DNA from 3 places in the Streptomyces sp. NPDC058662 genome. Region 1 is predicted to be linked to each of the others. Evidence: riboswitches for the same ligand, from Rfam matches in the RefSeq annotation. Region 1 holds a riboswitch; each other region holds the start of a gene.
The links. A riboswitch is a leader RNA that binds a small molecule or an ion and turns the genes downstream of it on or off. The one in region 1 is predicted to bind cobalamin.

Region 1 (2,252 bases):
AAGGTGCTGATCCCCGCGATCGCCGCGCCGCTCGTCGCCGGTCTGGCCGCGATGCTGGCCGCGAAGGTCACGTACAAGCTGGGCGGCAGGGTCGGCGAGAAGACCTCCGCGAAGGGCTACCGCACCGGTCAGATCGCCTCGGCCGGCCTCGTCTCCCTCGCGCACGGCACCAACGACGCGCAGAAGACGATGGGCATCATCACCCTGGCCCTCGTGGCCGGGAACGCCCTGCCCGCCGGCGCCAACCCGCCGGTGTGGGTCATCGTCTCCGCGGGTCTGGCCATCGCGATGGGCACCTACCTGGGCGGCTGGCGCATCATCCGCACCATGGGCAAGGGCCTCACCGACCTCCAGCCGCAGCAGGGCTTCGCCGCCCAGACCTCTGCCGCCAGCGTCATCCTGGCCTCGTCGAGCCTCGGCTTCTCCCTCTCCACCACCCACGCGTGCTCCGGCGCCGTCATGGGTTCGGGTCTGGGACGCAAGGGCGGGGTGGTCCGCTGGTCCACCGCCACCCGCATGTTCATCGCCTGGGGCCTGACGCTGCCGGCGGCGGCCCTGGTCGCCGCGGGCGCCGAGCTGGTCATGCGCACCGGTGACATCGGGATCGCCGCGGTCACCGTCTTCCTGGTCGGCTCCTGCTTCGCCATCTGGCTCATCTCGCGCCGCCAGGTCATCGACCACCACAACGTCAACGACGTGCAGCCGGTCGGCGCCGAGGAGGCGGGCGTGGTCACCACGGCCATGGCCGCCGTCGCCGTCCCGCCGACCGCGGCGGCCGGTACCACCGCCGCCGTGACCGACGAGGACCTGCGGGCCACCATCCCGGCCGCGACGACGACCCCGGCGGCTCCGGCCGCCGCGGTCTGACCGAGACAGACAGAGGAACGGCAGTATGAAGATCGACTGGGCAGCACTCGGCTCCGTCTTCGGGGTCAGCCTCTCCGCCACCGTCGCCCTCGTGGCCCTGTTCACCCTGGGCCTGGTGGGCCTGTCCAAGCACGAGGCCGCCACTGAGCAGGGCGGCGCCGCCACCCTGGCCCGCAGCGGCGCGTACGCCTGCTTCGCGCTGGTCGCGGCGGCCGTGGGCTACGGGATCTACCTGATCGTCGCCTGACCCGCGCGGCGGCGCGGACCGCATGCGCCGAGGCAGCTCCCCCCGGGTTCTTCCCGGGGGGAGCTTTCGCATGCCCGCCGGCTCCCTCGCCGCAGGTCAACGGCGAGTTGACGGGCGTTCTCGGTGCGTGGTGGACTGCCCGAGCCAATACGGCGGCATGGAGAGGAAGTCCGGTGCGATTCCGGCGCGGTCCCGCCACTGTCACCGGGGAGCGCACGCGACGCGTGAGCCCCGGGAGCCAGGAACTCTCGCCACCGGACACGTCGAACCAGGGCGCGGACCCTGAGTGAGGACATACCTGCCACCATGCGTGCCGATCGCGTTTTCGCGTACGGCGCCGCGGCGGGCCTGATCGGCGACCGGATCCTCGGGGATCCGCGCCGAGGGCACCCCGTGGCCGCCTTCGGACGAGCCGCCGCCGCGGTGGAGCGCGCCCTGTGGCGCGACGACCGCGCCCGGGGCGTCCTGCACACCCTGGTGTGCGTCGGGGGCGCGACGGCGATCGGTGCGCTCGGCGCCCGTGCCGTGCGCTCCGCGCCGCCCGCGGTCCGTGTCGCCGTGACCGCCGCCGCCACCTGGGCCGTCGTGGGCGGAACCTCGCTGGGCCGGGAGGCGCGGGCCGTCGGCGCGGCGCTCGCCTCCGGCGACACCGAGGCCGCCCGGCAGCGGCTGCCCCACCTGTGCGGACGCGACCCGCAGTCCCTGGACGAGCAGCAGATGGCCCGCGCCGTCGTGGAGTCCGTCGCCGAGAACACCTCCGACGCCGTCGTCGGCGCCCTCGTGTGGGGCGCGGCCGCCGGGGTTCCGGGGCTGCTCGCCTTCCGGGCGGTGAACACCCTGGACGCGATGGTCGGCCACCGGTCCCCCCGCTACCTGCGCTACGGCTGGGCCTCCGCCCGGCTCGACGACCTGGCGGGCTGGCCGGGCGCCCGGCTGACGGCGCTGGCCGCCGTCCTGGCCGGACCCGACCGGCGGGGTGCCGTACGGGCCTGGCGCGCCGACGCCCGCGCGCACCCCAGCCCGAACGCCGGCCCGGTGGAGGCCTCCTTCGCGGGGGCCCTCGGCGTACGGCTGGGCGGAACCCTGGCGTACGGGGGCCGGGTCGAGCACCGGGCCGTGCTCAACGGCGCGCGGGGGC
Region 2 (2,252 bases), on a different contig from region 1:
CCAGCTCCAACCGCCGAGCGAGATGAGCACTTTCAGGCCGGGGTGCTTGGCCTTGAGCTCACGCAGCTGGTTGAAGTTGCCCGCCAGGGGCTGGTCCCAGGTGTCCGCGACCCCGTCCACGGAGTTCTCGGCGTCGAGGGGGCGGCCGTAGTCGGCCCACGCGTCGGCCTCACCGGGAATGCTGCCGGTGAAGCACTTGCCCTCCGGACTGACGTTGCCGAAGGCGTAGTTGATGTGCGTGAGCTTGCCGGCGGAGCCGTTCGCGTCGAGGTCCTGGACCTGGAAGTCCCGCCCGTACACACCCCATTGGGTGAAGTATCCGACCTTCTTGTACGAGCGGTCGTGACCGCCCGGCGCCTTGCCGTGCGAGGCGCCCGCGGCGGGTGCGAAGGCGGTCAGCAGGGAGAGGGAGCAGGCGGCGATGACCAGCCTGCCGAGCATGCTGCGGCGCATGGACTTCCTTTGCGGATGCGGGGAGTGGGGCGTGAGCGCGTGCGCGGTGCACGCCGGAAACTATTGGTCTGGACCAGAGTGGTCAAGGGGGCGGTCGAAAGTGCCAGGTCGGACGGCACGCCCTCGGCCCGCGCCGAGGTCGGGTTGACCGGTCGACCGAAAGAATCCGCGTCCGCACCGGATCGGCGTTTTCCACCCGGTTGATCGGCGAATTGAGTGGATCTTCGGGCCGCGCCGTGTCATGGTTGGTCTCGCCGAAGGGGTGTAGCTCAGCTGGTCAGAGCGCCGGTCTCCAAAACCGAAGGCCGCAGGTTCGAATCCTGCCGCCCCTGCCACACAGGACAGCCGAAGGCCCACGTCCGCGGGAAGTCCCGCCGACGGGGGCCTTCGCCGTTCCCGGGGCCGGCCGGGCCGCAGGCCCCGAACGTATGGCAAGCTGGGGCGCATTGCCCTGGCGGTGCAGGACAGGAAACCGGTGCGAATCCGGTGCGGTCCCGCCACTGTGACCGGCTCTCCCCGTGCGGGAGACCGGGAGTCAGACACTGACGCACCGCCTCTTCACGCTCTTCACGTCGACCAGGGGACGCGGATCCCCCGGAGAGGCTTCGCCATGTCGCGTTCCCGCGCCGCTCTGCGCGCACTTGTACCCTTCGCGCTCCTGCTGCCCCTGGCCGCCTGCGGCACCTCGCCGGGGCCGGGGAAGCCGGCCGCCGACGCGGCCGCCGCGCCCGGATTCCCGTACACGGTTGTCAACTGCGGTGTGAGCACCACTTATCAGGCTCCGCCGCAACGCGCCGTGACCATGAATCAGCACGCCACCGAGGTGCTGCTGGCCCTCGGACTGGAGGACCGGATCACCGGCTCCGCCTACCTCGACGACGCCGTGCTGCCCGCCTACCGGCCGGCCTACGACAAGATCAAGGTGCTGGCCGAGGAGTACCCCTCCAAGGAGGTGCTGCTGGGCGCCGACCCGGACTTCGTGTACGGCGGCTACTCCAGCGCCTTCGACAAGGCGCAGGGCCGCGACCGCGAAGGGCTCGGCAGGACGGGGATCAACACCCGCCTCAACATCGAGTACTGCACCCCGGGCCCCGTCGGCCTCGACGAGCTCAAGACCGAGATCACCGAGGTCGCCCGGACCTTCGGCGTGCCCGAGCGGGGCGCGCGGCTCATCGAGGAGGAGCAGCGCCGCATCGACGCCGTCACCGCCCGGGTCAAGGACCGGGCCCGCCCGGCGGTCTTCGTCTACGACTCCGGCGAGGGATCCGCCTTCACCTCGGGCGGCAAGGGCATCGGCACCGAGATCATCTCCCTCGCGGGAGGCGCCAACGTGTTCGCCGACCTCGACGACACCTTCGGCGACGTGGCCTGGGAAAAGGTCATCGAGCGCAAGCCCGAGGTCGTCCTCATCTACGACTACGGCGGCACCACCGTCGAGGCCAAGAAGCAGCGCCTGATGAACGACCCGGCCCTGGCGGAGGTTCCCGCCGTCAAGAACAAGCGGTTCGTCGTCCTGCCGCTCTCCTCTGCCGTGCTCGGAGTCCGGGTCGCCGACGCCGTCGAGTCACTGGGCGGTCAGCTGCACCCCGACGCCGCGTGAGGCCCGGTCCGTCCGTCGCCGCCCGCGAATCCACCGCCGCGCCCGCCGCGCCCGGCGCCCCGGCGGGCGGCGGCGGGCTCACACCGGTCCCGGTGCTCCTCCTGCTCACCGCCGCGCTCGTCGGGTCCGCGGTCGCGGGCCTGGCGCTGGGGCCCGTACGGATCGCGCCCGGACAGGTCGTCGACATCGTCCTCGGCGG
Region 3 (2,252 bases), on a different contig from region 1:
GTGCCCGTTGGTGCCCCGGATCAGCGAACCGCGGGCCCGGATGCGGGAGTACGAGAGGCCGATGCCGCCGGCGTGCTTGGACAGGCGTGCGACCTGGTGGTAGCGGTCGTAGATCGAGTCGAGCTCGTCCAGCGGGGAGTCCAGCAGGTAGCAGGAGGACATCTGCGGGTGCCGGGTGCCGGAGTTGAAGAGGGTGGGGGAGGACGGCAGGTAGTCCAGGCGGCTCATCAGCCGGTACAGCGAGGCGACTTCCTCGACGGCCTGGACGCTCTGGTCCTCGGCGAGGCCGCAGGCGACACGCAGCATGAAGTACTGCGGGGTCTCCACGACCTGGCGGGTGATCGGGTGGCGCAGCAGGTAGCGGCTGTGCAGGGTCCGCAGGCCGAAGAAGCCGAAACGGTCGTCGGCGCCCTCGGCCAGGGTGTGCTCGACCAGCGCGTCCAGCCGGCTCGCGTGGGTGCGGACGAACTCCGCGGTGCGGTCGGCGATGAGCCCCTCGCGGTGGCCGACCTCGACGGACGCGGAGAAGGAGGTGGAGCCCTGGCCCGCCGCCTCGTCGGCGACGGCCAGCGTCAGCAGCCGGGCCGCGAGCCGGGAGTACGCGGGGTCCTCGGAGATGAGCCCGGCGGCGGCCTCGGTGGCCAGTCCGCGCAGCTCGGCCTCGTCGGCGGCGGCGCTGCGGCCGCGCAGCGCGGCGGCGGCGACCCGACCGGGGTCGGTGTCGGGGAGGTCGGCCGTGAGTTCGGTCAGGGTGCGCAGCAGCGCGGCCCCGGGCCCCCCGGGCTCGGCCGCGGTCTCGGTGCCGGCGGACTCGGAGCGCGGTGCGGCAGGCGCGATGGTCACGGGGGGAGCTCTCCCTCGCTCGGTCCGGTCCTCGTCGGATCGGCGCGCGAGCGGGCGCATGCGGGCCTGGGCACGCGTCGGCCCGGACAGGGCAGGCAGTACGTGCACCGCATGGCGTCCCTCGGCCCAACCGCGAGGCCCGGACGTACGACGCCCGGTTCGGTCGAGCCGGGCGCGCTGTCGGCAGGCCTTCGGACTTGCGATGCACTGATCGGTGCATCTCATACCGTTGCGGGACAGTTCCGGATTCGCACCGGATTCCCCTGCGGCGACAGCAGCCTTGAGCATACATGTGGGGGCGGGTGTCTGCGTTGGCCCCCACATGTTGTGTCGGACGCGACGCGGCGTTCGCGTGACGTACCTCTCCGCTATGGTCGAAGCAGACCGTCGAAGGAGGCGAGCCCTCCGTGACCGCAATGATCGACCGGCCGCACATGCTCACCGAGGCCGGGCGATCCCGGACGCCGCGCTGGCTCCCGCCGAAGCCTTCGCCGGGCAGGGTGAGTGGGTCGATCCGAGTCCTGTCCTCATGGTCGTCGAGGTGACCTCGTGGGACTCGGACACCGACCGCCGCGGCCGGCGGGAGAAGCCTCGCGCCTACGCGGAGACGGGCATTCCGGTCTATCTGCTGATCGACCGGACCGCGTGCCAGGTCGTGGTCCACAGCGAGCCCGACGGCCACTGCTACGAGGCGGTCAGGACCGTGCCCTTCGGCAAGGATGTGGAGCTCCCCGATCCGGTCGGTGTCACGCTCCGAACCGAGCCCCTGAAGGACTGGGTGCGTTGACAGACCGGAAGGGCCCCGCCGGATCCGGCGGGGCCCTTCGTCGCGGGTGTGTTCAGCAGCAGCGGAAGCCCTCGCGGGGGTCCGCCTCGCGGGAGTCCGTGCGGGCGCGTTCGAAGGCCCTGCGCGTCAGGACCTCCGCGTCGGGGTCGTGGGAGCGCGTGTGGGCGACGTAGCGGTCGTACGCCGCCTCCCCCGAGAACTCCCGCAGGTAGAACCAGGTCTTGGCCAGGACTCCGCGCAGCGTGCTCATGAGGCCGCGGGCTCCTTCACCCGGCCGCCGTTGGGGTCGAGGCCGGCGGCGGCGAGTTCCGCGCGCTCCTGCGCGGTCGGGATGAGACCGGCCGGGGCGATGATCTTCGACTCGGTCCAGGGGACCTCGGACAGCTTCACCGACTGCGGGTGGGCGATGGCCTTGAAGCACGTCCGGGCCGCGTCGATCAGCACGATGATGATGAGGACCGCGAACAGCGCCGACAGCACGCCGTCCACCGTGGCGTTGGTGACGACGGTGTGCATCTCGTCCATGGTCTTGGCGGGCGGCAGCACCTTGTCCGCGTCGATGCCCGCCTGGTACTTCTCGCGCTGCGCGAAGAAGCCGACCTTCACGTCCTCGGAGAAGATC

Region 2: another riboswitch for cobalamin. It lies ahead of ACFWUQ_RS06195 (ABC transporter substrate-binding protein); the one in region 1 lies ahead of ACFWUQ_RS17135 (cobalamin biosynthesis protein).
Region 3: another riboswitch for cobalamin. It lies ahead of ACFWUQ_RS11155 (ribonucleoside-diphosphate reductase subunit alpha); the one in region 1 lies ahead of ACFWUQ_RS17135 (cobalamin biosynthesis protein).

What each region holds. Positions count from the first base shown of each region.
Region 1 is NZ_JBHXRU010000042.1:21,950-24,201, forward strand. Features, by position in the region: gene ACFWUQ_RS17125 (anion permease) at 1-867, shown strand, start outside; gene ACFWUQ_RS17130 (hypothetical protein) at 893-1,114, shown strand; cobalamin riboswitch at 1,229-1,385, shown strand; gene ACFWUQ_RS17135 (cobalamin biosynthesis protein) at 1,421-2,252, shown strand, end outside.
Region 2 is NZ_JBHXRU010000009.1:77,974-80,225, reverse strand. Features, by position in the region: gene ACFWUQ_RS06205 (glycoside hydrolase family 18 protein) at 1-453, opposite strand, end outside; tRNA gene ACFWUQ_RS06200 (tRNA-Trp) at 712-788, shown strand; cobalamin riboswitch at 880-1,019, shown strand; gene ACFWUQ_RS06195 (ABC transporter substrate-binding protein) at 1,064-2,053, shown strand; gene ACFWUQ_RS06190 (FecCD family ABC transporter permease) at 2,050-2,252, shown strand, end outside.
Region 3 is NZ_JBHXRU010000022.1:41,334-43,585, forward strand. Features, by position in the region: gene ACFWUQ_RS11155 (ribonucleoside-diphosphate reductase subunit alpha) at 1-843, opposite strand, end outside; cobalamin riboswitch at 1,008-1,141, opposite strand; partial or broken gene ACFWUQ_RS11160 (Uma2 family endonuclease) at 1,286-1,630, shown strand; gene ACFWUQ_RS11165 (YbdD/YjiX family protein) at 1,683-1,880, opposite strand; gene ACFWUQ_RS11170 (carbon starvation CstA family protein) at 1,877-2,252, opposite strand, start outside.